DNA from 4 places in the Psychrobacillus sp. FSL K6-2843 genome. Region 1 is predicted to be linked to each of the others. Evidence: riboswitches for the same ligand, from Rfam matches in the RefSeq annotation. Region 1 holds a riboswitch; each other region holds the start of a gene.
The links. A riboswitch is a leader RNA that binds a small molecule or an ion and turns the genes downstream of it on or off. The one in region 1 is predicted to bind cobalamin.

Region 1 (3,151 bases):
AAAGTGCCATGGTATTTAGATAGTGCCTATAAAAGAAATAAGGATGCACCCTATACTTTTTATATTCCTAGCAAAGAAGTGATAGGTAATTTAAATATAGGAGATATGGTCAAACTAATCTTTGAAATCGAGACAAGAACAGACGGGTATGCGGGAGAAAAAATGTGGGTTGAAATTACTCACAGGGATATGGAGAACTTTAAGGGAATTCTTACGAATGATCCATTTAATCTAAGTGAGTTAAAAAGAGGACAAGAAGTATCATTTCGGACAGAACATATTTGTGACACGGAGTATAATGATCCATATTCATCCAAATGGGATTACTATTTTGACACAAAAATAATTGTGAGCAAAGATGTTTTGGAGAGAGATGAATTTAATTTTATGTTAAGAGACGAGCCAAGGGATGAGCAAGACTCTGGTTGGTCTGTATTAAGTGGTTATGAAGATGATGAATTTTTAAATAATCATGAAAATCTGCAATATATATCTATAGGGGTAATTTTAAATATTGATGACTCTATTTTAGCTTTTATTGAAGATTTACCCCTCTGTGCATATGAGAGAAATGACAATGGCGCATTCTACAAAATAAATGATTATGATTGGGAGTCCTACTTAAGTGAATAAGCTTGGACATAGATTTAGGAGGTAATTGCGTTGAATATTACTCAATTAAAACAATCACTATTTAAACGAGCTACGATTTTTGAAACAGGAGGATCTCGGCCGACGGAAGAATTGGGAGAGAGCTGGATAGGAAATGTTATGTGGGGTAGCGGAGAAAATAAATCTCCTCAGTTTGAACCAATATGTACTATATTTCTAAAGAATTTACCTTATGTACCGAAGGAGCTAAAAAACATTCAGTTAATCACTGTTTATATGGATTTTAATGTATATAATCATTTAATTGAAGATAATTTAGCTTCTTTTTTTAAGATAAATTGTTTTACTAATATTAATGAAATACAAAAGATAAATGAACAATCTTCAAGAATGAAGTCTTTTCCATTAAAACCAATATTAGTTGAGAACGATACCCCAGCATGGGATTCAGAAGATATAGAACCAGAAATTCAAGATGAAAAATATTTATCCCATGCACAAGGTTGGTGGATATCCATCCTATACACAGAGCGGAGTCTCATATGGTGAAGATTATCCGTTTGTCTTTCAGATAAGCTCTGATGCCAAGGCGCAATTCAATATAGTAGATAGTGGCAGTTTTTATTTTTTCTACAATCAAGATAAACAAGATTGGATTGTGTACTGCGATTTTTATTAATAGTCCAGTGATTACTCATAGATTACAAGGTTAAGAAATTAATGTTTCGCTAAACTCGGAAAATTGCTTGATATTAATTTATTTCTCGAATTTCTCATCTAGTCTCCATCTCGACAACATTTAATTATAAGGTATAATAAATGCAAAGCAGCAATGGAATATTTTTTGCGTAAAGGTGCTCTAGTTACGGATTGCTAGAGTTAAAAGGGAAGCTGGTTAAAGTCCAGCGCGGTCCCGCCACTGTTAGTGATGCATATGCATCATAAGCCAGAAAACCTGCCCTTACGTGCATACCCATTACCTACGCGGATAGGTCTGGTGTAGGTCAGCTATCGGTATTTTGTGGCAGATTTATACCTATCTATCTCTCATCCTAGGATGGGAGATTTTTTATTGATTTTAGGAGGAATGAAGGATGAAAAAGTTTTGGTTAATTATAGGAATGACCTTGCTTATGTTAGTTGGATGTAATGAGCAAGAGACACTTCCATCAGAAAAAGAAGATAGTTCAGAAATTGGAAATTCAGAAACTGCATTTCCGCTTACATTGACGGATGCTGTAGGCCAAGAAATCACATTAGAGGAAGTTCCGAAGACCATTATTTCCATGATTCCAAGTAATACGGAAATTCTATTTGCATTAGGGCTTGATGAGGAAATTGTCGGTGTTAATGATTACGAGAGTTATCCAGAGGAAGCCTTAGAAAAAGAAAAAATTGGTGGCATGGAGTATAACATTGAAAAAATTATCTCTTTGAATCCAGATATTGTCTTCGCTCATGAGTCCGTAGTAGGAATGGCTGACGCTGGGTTACAACAGCTACGAGATTCTGGTGTAAAGGTTTATGTAGTACAGGATGCAAAGGATTTTAACTTAACCTATACATCCATCGAGCAGATTGGTCGTGCAACAGGCAAGAATGAGGAAGCACAGGCCATTATAAAGGATATGAAGGCAAAGGTTGACGAAATTCAAGAAAAAGTTTCAAAAGTAGAAACAAAGAAAACAGTTTTTGTAGAAACCTCAGATGTGCCTGAGATCTATACTCCTGGTAATAATACATTTATGCAAGAAATTCTAACGATGGTCAACGCAGAAAATATCATGGCTGACCAAGAGGGCTGGTTCCAAGTCAGCCCAGAAGAAATTGTAAGTCGTAATCCTGATGTTATGTTAATCACGTATGATTACGTGGATGGCATTGTTGAAAAGGTCAAGCAACGTGATGGTTTCGATACAGTGACAGCTATTAAAAATAATGCAGTAGTACAAGTGGATGAGGATACCACAAGTCGCCAAGGTCCACGTTTAGTAGAAGGTTTAGAGGAAGTGGCGAAGGCTATCTATCCGGAGGCATTTAGTGAGTAAATCAATGATCGGTTACATCCTGTCACTGGCTACGTTGGCTGTAGCCATTTGGCTAGGTGTATCGGTCGGATCTGTAAAGGTGCCGATCAGTACTTTATGGGATACAGGAACAGATGCGATTGCAACTAATATAGTATGGAAGATTCGCATGCCGCGGGTTATACTCGCAGGATTAGTCGGAGCATCCCTGGCAATAGCGGGAGCGGCCTTTCAAAGCCTGCTTAAAAACCCACTAGCCGACCCTTATACACTGGGAGTGTCGTCCGGAGCATCTGTTGGTGCAGTGGCTACACTCTTTTTTGGAATTTCGGTACCTTTCTTAGGAATGTTCACCTTGCCTGTTTTCAGTATGGTAGGGGCATTAGTTACAATGCTCATCGTTATTTCCTTCGCAAAGCTAGTAGATCGCGCGATGAAAATGGAAACGATTATTTTAACAGGTATTATATTTAGCTCATTTCTTGGCTCAGTCATTTCCTTAATGATTGCTC
Region 2 (3,151 bases), 400 kb from region 1:
ACAATATGTCGAAAATTTTCTTTTCTTAAAATAATTTCTACCATCTCAGCGATAGCAAGCTCGTCTTCAACTATCAAAATATTAGTTTCTTCCATTAGTAAATCACTCCTAGAAATATTTAAGGTTTCTGTAAGGTTAGTTTCAATTTATTATAAGCTTACCATTTTATACTAACTAAGAGATATTTTTAGGAGGTTTCATGATGAAAGAAGAAAGAGTGCGTTTTATAGATGCTTTAAGAGGAATCAGTTTGTTTGGTATATTATTAGCGAATTTGTTAATTTTCCATTACGGTATATGGGGAAAGGAAGAATTAGAGTACTTTACGGCTTCTGCCACAGACAAGACTATTTATGCTATTCTTAAAATAGCAGTAGAAGGTAGTTTTATGCCGATATTCACTTTTTTGTTTGGTTTTTCATTAATAAAACTAGCAGAATCAATTAAAAAAAAGAACGGAAAAGTAAAAAGGCATTTATGGAGACGTTTTATATTTCTTTTTATTCTAGGTTTACTTCATTCAACCTATTTATGGGAAGGGGATATTCTAGCCTTTTACGGGTTAATGGGATTATTCCTATTACTTTTTTTAAATAGAAAAAAGAAAACTTTAATTATATGGGGAACTGTTTTGTTTGTATTGACTGGTGCTCTTAGTTACGGAATGGAAGAAAAAAGTAAGGAAGAGTTGGAAAAGCAATCATTATACATAGAAACCACAAATGAAGTCTATCAAAATGGCTCTTATGAGGAAATTAAGCAACACAGAAATACAGAGGATCCACTGTATTTTGAAAGTGAAGGGGAGAAAGTATTTTTTAGCTTGTTTATGCTTTTGTTTGGACCATTGTTGACGTCACCGATGTTTTTGTTTGGTATGGCAGCTGCAAAGGGTGGCTTATTTCTACACATGGAACGAGAACAAAAATGGTATATATTAAGTATGGCTCTTTTGCCAATTAGTTTACTTTTAAAATCTATCGCTATTATTGGAGAAGAAACAAATTGGACAGCAGTTCTATTACAAATGGGTACACAATTACTGTGTATATCCTATATTGGTATATTTGCTATCCTATTTATAAAGTTCTCAGGTAACAAGGTTTTCATTGGTTTTGAAAGTGTTGGGAAACTTTCTTTAACAAATTACATTATGCAAAGTGTTATTTGTACTTTTATCTATTACGGATACGGTTTAGGACAATTTGGCTCTTTGGGCATGCTAAATAGTGTCTTGCTGGGCTTTGTAATTTTTGTTCTACAATGTATAGGTAGCTACTACTACTTGAAGGTATTCAAACGAGGTCCCTTGGAAATGATTCTTCGAATGGGTACAAACCTCTCCTGGAGCGGTCATATGAAAGCTAAGAAAAAGAAGGTAAAGCTGCAAGGTAAGCCTGTATGAATAAATACGAAAGTAAGTTTTCATAATACGGCTACGAAAGCTTATAAAATTTATATAGAATAGAGATTAGAAAGAGCGATTAAAGGGATATGAAATTAGTTTAATGTACAGAAATAAAGCTGTGTATCAAACGTCTAGTCTTTTTACCTATGTACAAGTTTAAACACAATATGTTAGGGTATATAAGTAATCAAAACACAATATATAGTATTTATACGATGAAAAGGTACCGTTATGGTTTAAAAGGGAATTCGGTGAAATACCGAAGCTGTCCCCGCAACTGTAAGTGTGGACGACTGTTGAATATGCCACTGCGATTTTTCGTGGGAAGGCCAGCAGAAGGAAGAAACACGAGCCAGTAGACCTGCCTGTTTATCGGTGAAGCAACACTTTCTTCGGGGGTTGAGAGGTGGGGGCGAGAGACTCTATCTTTAAACGAACGATACGTCTTGTTGTTTCCTACTTTAAAATCGTGAGCGATGACTCAGCCGAAGAGGCTAGAGCCATCGCTTTTTTGTTATGTAAAGACAGGGAGGAATTCTAAATGACCACTATTTCAAACACAGAAAAACAACAGGTACTATACCAATTAACACAGGAGTTTGGGGAAGAAAAGATAGCACCATTAAGGAGGTCACATGACAAGTGGCTACAAAAACACCCAGAGGGCAATATTGCTAGCTGGTCTAAAGCCATGTCCTTAGAGTCGCTGAGCTTTCTTGATGAACATGAACCTTATTGGACATTTGTGGCGGCTCGAATCTATTTAGCAGAAGTATATTCGCAACAAGCGGAACGAAGAAATACAACGGCAGATGCAGTCTATACAAAGTTTGCAGATAACGTTCAAAAGCTATCGGCTAAGGGAATTTATGATTCTCGTATCATAGAAACCTATTCTACAGAGGAATTAGAGCAATTAGCAGAAATCCTCGTTACTGAAAGAGACTTCCTCTTCACATATATAGCTTTAAAAACGCTTTTAGATCGTTATGTAGCGAAGGATTTTGATAAGACTATTGTAGAATTGCCACAAGAACGCTGGATGATTATTGCAATGACGCTAATGAAGGACGAAAAAGAAAACCGCATAGAAAAAATTAAAGAAGCCTATTGGGCGATGAGCAATTTATATATGACGGTTGCTACTCCGACTCTTTCTAATGCAGGAAAGCCACACGGGCAGCTTTCTAGCTGTTTTATCGACACGGTTGATGACAGTCTACAAGGAATTTATGATAGCAACACAGACATAGCCACACTTTCTAAATTTGGAGGAGGAATAGGCGTTTATATGGGCAAGGTCCGTAGCCGTGGCTCTTCTATAAGAGGTTTTGTGGGAGCGTCTAGTGGGGTTCTTCCATGGATAAAGCAACTAAACAATACAGCTGTCAGCGTAGATCAGCTAGGCCAACGTCAAGGTGCAGTAGCTGTTTACTTGGATGTGTGGCATAAAGATATATTTACATTTTTAGATTTAAGACTAAATAATGGCGATGAACGACTTCGAGCACATGATATTTTTACTGGTGTATGCTTGCCAGATTTGTTCATGGAAAAGGTTGATGCAAGAGGAGAATGGCATTTGTTTGACCCTCACGAGGTTCGTCAGCTCAAAGGTTACTCATTAGAAGACTTTTATGATGAAAAACGTGGAGATGGTTCTTTCAGAGAAAAGTATGAAGAATGTGTAATGGATCATCGCCTTTCACGAGAAACAGTTCCAGCAATAGATTTGATGAAGCG
Region 3 (3,151 bases), 990 kb from region 1:
TTCTCAGTTTGTCCCTCTCTTAACAAATCACAAAAATACTTTTGGAAATCTCTAACTATTGCTTGGCGTTCCTTTGTATTCAACATATAAAGCTCTTTTTCTAACGTCTCAATATAAATATTCGCTGTCATGTCTCTCTCTCCCTCGGTACTATTCATTAGATAGTACTATACCATAACACTATTATTCATTGCAAGGTACCGGTTTTAAAACAAAAGAAGTTGGTCTCCTCAAAACGAGACCAACTTCTACTTTATTCAAATATCTCTGGATAAACGGTTTTAGCTACTAGTTCTACAGCTTCACCAATTCGTGGTCCTGGGCGAGACATAATGTCCTGATCTAATTGGAAAATGGAGTTGTTTTGCACTGCCTCCAACTGATTCCAGCCTGAACGAGCCTTAATCTCACCAATTGGATCTTCTACATAATTTACGGTAGTCAAGATAATCGGAGGATTTTTCTTAATGACATCTTCCTCAGATAATTTAATCCATCCCTCTTGGTCTCCAAAAATATTTACAACTTTAGCTTTACTCAAAACTTCTTGTTGGAAAGTATTTTTTCCTGTTGTAAAAATTTCTGGAGATGGGCTTATTTCAAAGTAGACGTGTTTCTGATCGCTTACACCTGATACTTTGTCCTGAACACTTTGAATAGTAGTTTTAATAGAGTCAACAAGATCGGTTCCTTTATCCTCTACTCCCATTACTGCGGCCAACTGTTCAATATCTCCATAGACGTCTTCAAATGATAGCGCCGATTGAATGACAAAAACATCTAACCCCGCGTCTTCCAACACTTTAAGCTCTTCCTCAGATCCAGTTGTATAAGCAATCACAACATCTGGATTTATCTCTAAAATACGTTCTGCGTTGAACTTCATAGAATCGGAAACTCGTTCAATTTCTAGTGCCTCTTCTGGATAGGTATCGTATTCTGTAGCTCCAACAATTTTATCTCCTACACCAAGGGCAAACAGGATTTCTGTGTTACTTGGTTGTAGAGACACAATCGTTTCCGGAACTTCTTCGAATGTAACTTCTTTCCCCATATCATCCGTTACAGTATATTCTTTTACTTCTTGTACAGAATCTGTTTCAACAGCTGTATTTTTTTCAGCCTCTTGGCAGCCTACAAGTAAGATAGAAAGTATTAGTACCGCTAACCAATTCCTTAATTGTTTATTCATTTGTTAATCCTCCACTTTTTTCTTATTTCTCATCGGATATGATTTACTGACAAATTGAATCTCTTCTACTCCATGATGCTTATTTACATATACCGCCATTGCAAACAATACATTTGCTAATAGCTGTGTGTAATCAAACAAAATCTCTGGTACTTCTCTTTCTAATGAAACTTTATGTAAAGCCCTTACAGATTTTTTTGCTTCACTACGACACACGTGTAATTCACATGCAGCTGTTGAGCCTTGTGGAAGTACGAATATATCTACTCTTCCTTCCACTTCACTTACGTAGAAATCATACATATCACTTAGAATTTGTAAATCCTCTTCATTGATTGCTAGCTTCCCTCTAACAGAACCATTTACGTGATATGCCATCGGTGCCAGATACATTAAATCCTCGTAAACTCTTGGAATATCTTTTGTTAAAGATGCGGCCAATCCAATACGTGTGGTCAATGAGTCTGTTCGAATCTCAAAGTCTACTGTAGACGGCTTTTCTCTCATAAATGGATAACAAATATATCGCATGTCTTTTTTCAATGCTCTGCCCCCTTTCCAAGTTATTTGTGAATTTTCGGCAATACAATACTCAACTTCTTACAGCACAAAAAAACGCCACCCTAAAAAAGGGCGGCGCAATACCTATTTATCGTTAGAAATTTAATCGAAAATAGAAACGTGCCGTACAACCCCTTAACTTCCGAAGAGTATTTATACGTTCAAGAAAAGGCCGGTCTCCTGGCTCATGCATCATTTTACTCTAAGAACCTTCCCATTGGCTTTTAGCCAACAGTGGTATTTTTCTTATTTCATCAGCATTTACAGTTGCGGATACAGCTTCGGTTTTTCACCGAATTCCCTAATTAAGCTGACAAGTCAGCACCTTTTCCCTGCAAAAATTATTCACTTATCGTAAGTGTACCATAGCCTTTCAATTGGTGATAGAAGCTTGTGAAACAACCAGCTTTTTACTCTTTTATTAGCTATAAAGTCTGCAATTATTTTGTTTCTCATTCAATTTATGCTACTGTTTTTATATGAAAAAATTTATTCCACTTTTACTTTTACTTGTCTTTGTATTTATAGCCTCCGGGCAGACTTCCGAGCAACAGTCTTTGGAGGCCGTGCTTAAAGAATGGCTTCCAAACAAGCCATTGGAGTCCTTTTTATCATTATTTCATATTCCTTATTGGGGATTCTATGTCTCTGTCGAGGAACGTGGCTACTATGCATTTGTCGAATTCTTAATAAGAAAAGGAGTCCACTTTTTTTATTTTGGTTTGATTAGTTTAGCTATTTATATTGCTTTGCCGAAGAGAAAGTATCGAAAACTTACTGCAATAATGATTACCTTTCTTCTAGCAGTCGCAGATGAATTCCATCAATCCTTTACGAGTGGACGATCTGCCCTTTTTCAGGATGTTCTATTAGATACAGGCGGGGCTATTTTTGTCATGCTTCTGCTAACGTTTGTTCAATGGTTGAAGCATAGAAAAAACGCTAACCTTTAGAAGGAAGCGTTCTTTCCCTATCTATTTACATCTTTTTCTCAACAAGAAAACAATCCCTAGCGTGACTACTGAAAAAACAGTAAGTATTTGATTAAACGGAAGGACAGGCTTGAATTTAACTTCCTCCGCAGTGATTTCATATACTCCAACCGGTTTTATCGAAAAGGCACCACCGCCTCCTTCTCCTTGACCTGTAGAATTTTCTTCATCGGAAATCGTGTCACCTCCACCTCCGCCTCCACCTACAAAATAATTAACTTTGGCAACAGGTAAGATCCTTTTGTTCTCCAATACAATTGGTTCTCCGTATATAAGAGACACATCTTTTTCTCTGGAAAACTTTTCGAAAATGGAACGGACTGGGGATTGAAACAATGGTAGCTTTCCCCCTTGTTTTTCTAAGTTACTTGATTTTTCCTCCATTAAATTATCTCCTTTAATTTAG
Region 4 (3,151 bases), 710 kb from region 1:
TTTCCTCGTAAGCAACAGATAAGCTCTTTACCTGTAATGCATTCATTTTGCTACCTCCTATTTTAGTGAATCAACAATCGTATTGACATTATGCTTATACATTCCGATATAAGTTCCTTCTTCTGTACCTTCAGCTCCCATTGCATCCGAGTACAGTTCTCCTCCAATTTGTATGGTGTGTCCCTTTTCCTTCGCACCTTCAATTACAGCATTCATGGCTTTGTCTGACACACTGGATTCGATAAAGACCGCTTTAATATTTTGTTCTACTAAGAAATTAACGATATTCTGTATATCCTTTAGACCGTATTCAGCATCTGTACTAAGACCTTGTAATCCTCGAACTTCCATCCCATTGCTTTCACCAAAGTAATTAAAGGCGTCATGAGCGGTAACAAGAACCCGTTGCTCTTCGGGGATTTCACTAATGCGTTCCTTCGTCCAACCATTTAGCTCATCTAGTTCCTCAAAGAACTTTCTTTCGTTTTCTGCAAACTGATCTCCATCAGTGGAAAATTCCTCCGTAAGTGATTTTGTGATTTCGTGTGTAGCCAATTTCCAAACCTCAATGTCGAACCAAATATGTGGATCAAATAATTCTGGATGAGCCTCGTCATTTAAGATTCTATCTTTCGGAACTACTTCTCCAATAGCCACTACAGATTTGTCCTTCTGCATTTTTTCAAAAATATCACTCATTTTCCCCTCAAGCGCTAGACCATTATAAAAAATAATATCTGCATCCTCTAATACTTGTAAATCGCCTTGAGTAGCCTTATAAAGATGTGGATCTACACCAGGGCCCATTAAGGATTTTACCTCCACAGAATCTCCAGCAATTATCTTTACGGCATCTGCAATTTGCCCTGTAGTTGTAACGACAAGTGGTTTTTCTTCCCCAGAACCCCCTGCGTTGTTGTTACCACACCCAACCAATAAAACAGCCACAATAAATAAAAATAAGATCTTTTTCACTTAGCACACTCCTTTTCCTTTGTAATAAAGTATTTCCTAAAGGAAACTTTTAGACCAAAAAAATATTATTTTCTTTTATGATAATAAATTTCCTTAAGGAAAGATTTGTTCAATAGGTTAACACTTCTTTTTTGAATTGTCAAAGTACTTTATGTAAAAATGAAAAAAAGGTGACTATATGTTGGTAAGAAAATCTAGGGTAGAATACGCAAGTGAAGGGCATTTTGTTTAGAAAGAATTCCATAAAAGGAGATACTCGAAAAACCTTTATTTTTTCGTATGTATTTTATACAAGTGCTATACTGTATGAACAATGATAGTAGGGAGGTAACGATATGCAATATTCAAAATCTAAAATGGAAGAGCTAGTAAAATTTAGTCCTGACTTAGCAAAGAGATTGAAGGAAGTAATGAAGGAGCATGACCTAGAAAAAAGCTTTGCTCTTAAAGCTTTGTACCATTCAGAAGTTAAAGACGGCGGAAAATATCAAAGGGATTACCAAGACCTTTAAATCAAAAAAACGAACCACATGATTAATCTCATTTGGTTCGTTTTTTATATCCTTAATTAATATCCTACTTGTATTGAAATGACTCGGGACATGCTTGATTTAGCTTTAGGCGGATGCGTTCGGCGCGGCGAGCGGTACCCGTGGCTTGTGATCCTCCACTGGAGTCTCCGCCTTCCACTCCAATAGAAGATAGCCTTTTGGTTTTATAAATAGATACAATGAATGATGATTGTTGAACGAACCAAATAAATTGAACACTGGGTTCATGGAGCTAGAATTTAGATATATTCTTTTTTTCAAAAGTTAATATTGGCAAAATCGTTTTGGAAGCGTGCGAATGCGCTTTACTTATTCCTCCAATTTCCCTGAAATTTCATTTTTAATCTGATGATGGGCATCAATGAGATTTTGAAGAAAAATATTTTTTTCGTTCATACTCCAGGTTGAACTAAGTTCAATTTCTTTTTTCATTTCTTCATAGATAGACTGCAGAGATATTGATGTACTTGCAACATAATTTGTCATTAATACTTGTTTATATTGTTCAATAAAATTCTCTTTTCTCATTTTCAAAATCCTTTCGCCTTTAACATAAAAAAGCATCCTCTTTTATAAAAAAGAAGATGCTAGTTAGTATGATTTAATGGTCAGTACGCTTGGAAACTCAATAAAATCCACGCTGAAAACAGGAGCCCAATAGCTCCAGTGATTTTATTATGTTTTTCGTACGACAGTATTTTCAAGCTATTGCTTGTACATAGCTGCATTTAACACCCCCTATCCGCGTAGGCTTGTGGTGTGTACTTGAAATAGGCAGGTCTCCTGGCTCATGTTCATCGCTCTTCTTTCCTTCCCGTAGTAACCTTACAGTGGTTTATAAAAAATCGCTCCCATTTACAGTTGCGGGACAGCGTCGGTCTTTCACCGAACTTCCCTTTTAAGTTCTCTTGCTAACAAAAGAACACCTAAATCTACACATTATTTAATTGTTCTTTCACTATAACATAAAGAAAGGTATTCATTATAGCAAATTTGGATAAGCGGCCGATGGTTTCCCTTTTTATAATCAATAGAGAGGTGAGGGAAATGATTAGAATGAAAGATTCGTATCGGCTGTATGTTCATATTTGCTTTCTATCGCAATTATTTTTTACTTATATATTTACAGTCAATCTGTTGTATCAAGTAAGCGTTGTTAAGCTGGATCCGTTGCAACTTGTTTTAGTGGGAACTGTGTTAGAGCTAACCGTATTTCTTTTTGAAATTCCAACAGGCGTCATATCTGACTTAAAAAGCCGGAAGCTGTCCATTATTATTGGTTATTTTTTGATAGGGGCGGGTTTTTTATTGGAGGGTTTGTTTCCTTATTTTATAACGGTTTTATTGGCCCAGGTGGCATGGGGGATAGGCTATACCTTTACAAGCGGATCACAGCAAGCTTGGATTGCAGATGAAATAGGAGAAGAGAAGTCCTCTTTAGCATATATAAGGGGAGCTAAGGCTGGAAATTTAGGTCAATTAATTGCCATTCCGTTAAGTATTTTAACCGGTTACTACATGATTAATCTTCCTATTATTGTGGGAGGCGTATGTATGATAGGCTTGGCTATTTTTCTTATAATTTTTATGAAAGAGAATCATTTTAAACCAATAAAAATAACTGA

Region 2: another riboswitch for cobalamin. It lies ahead of MKY94_RS01220 (ribonucleoside-diphosphate reductase subunit alpha); the one in region 1 lies ahead of MKY94_RS03125 (ABC transporter substrate-binding protein).
Region 3: another riboswitch for cobalamin. It lies ahead of MKY94_RS19105 (hypothetical protein); the one in region 1 lies ahead of MKY94_RS03125 (ABC transporter substrate-binding protein).
Region 4: another riboswitch for cobalamin. It lies ahead of MKY94_RS20785 (hypothetical protein); the one in region 1 lies ahead of MKY94_RS03125 (ABC transporter substrate-binding protein).

The regions. Positions count from the first base shown of each region.
Region 1 is NZ_CP152021.1:630,850-634,000, forward strand. It holds gene MKY94_RS03110 (DUF2185 domain-containing protein) at 4-633, shown strand; gene MKY94_RS03115 (hypothetical protein) at 664-1,161, shown strand; gene MKY94_RS03120 (DUF1963 domain-containing protein) at 1,106-1,291, shown strand; cobalamin riboswitch at 1,448-1,590, shown strand; gene MKY94_RS03125 (ABC transporter substrate-binding protein) at 1,707-2,660, shown strand; gene MKY94_RS03130 (iron ABC transporter permease) at 2,653-3,151, shown strand, end outside.
Region 2 is NZ_CP152021.1:228,366-231,516, forward strand. It holds gene MKY94_RS01210 (response regulator transcription factor) at 1-95, opposite strand, end outside; gene MKY94_RS01215 (DUF418 domain-containing protein) at 200-1,405, shown strand; cobalamin riboswitch at 1,613-1,792, shown strand; gene MKY94_RS01220 (ribonucleoside-diphosphate reductase subunit alpha) at 1,950-3,151, shown strand, end outside.
Region 3 is NZ_CP152021.1:3,768,151-3,771,301, forward strand. It holds gene MKY94_RS19095 (DUF1700 domain-containing protein) at 1-131, opposite strand, end outside; gene MKY94_RS19100 (ABC transporter substrate-binding protein) at 254-1,192, opposite strand; gene MKY94_RS19105 (hypothetical protein) at 1,196-1,735, opposite strand; cobalamin riboswitch at 1,906-2,097, opposite strand; gene MKY94_RS19110 (VanZ family protein) at 2,233-2,706, shown strand; gene MKY94_RS19115 (spore germination protein GerW family protein) at 2,728-3,129, opposite strand; gene MKY94_RS19120 (GNAT family N-acetyltransferase) at 3,143-3,151, opposite strand, start outside.
Region 4 is NZ_CP152021.1:4,050,930-4,054,080, reverse strand. It holds gene MKY94_RS20800 (metal ABC transporter ATP-binding protein) at 1-46, opposite strand, end outside; gene MKY94_RS20795 (zinc ABC transporter substrate-binding protein) at 58-975, opposite strand; gene MKY94_RS20790 (hypothetical protein) at 1,311-1,487, shown strand; gene MKY94_RS20785 (hypothetical protein) at 1,836-2,054, opposite strand; cobalamin riboswitch at 2,282-2,471, opposite strand; gene MKY94_RS20780 (MFS transporter) at 2,574-3,151, shown strand, end outside.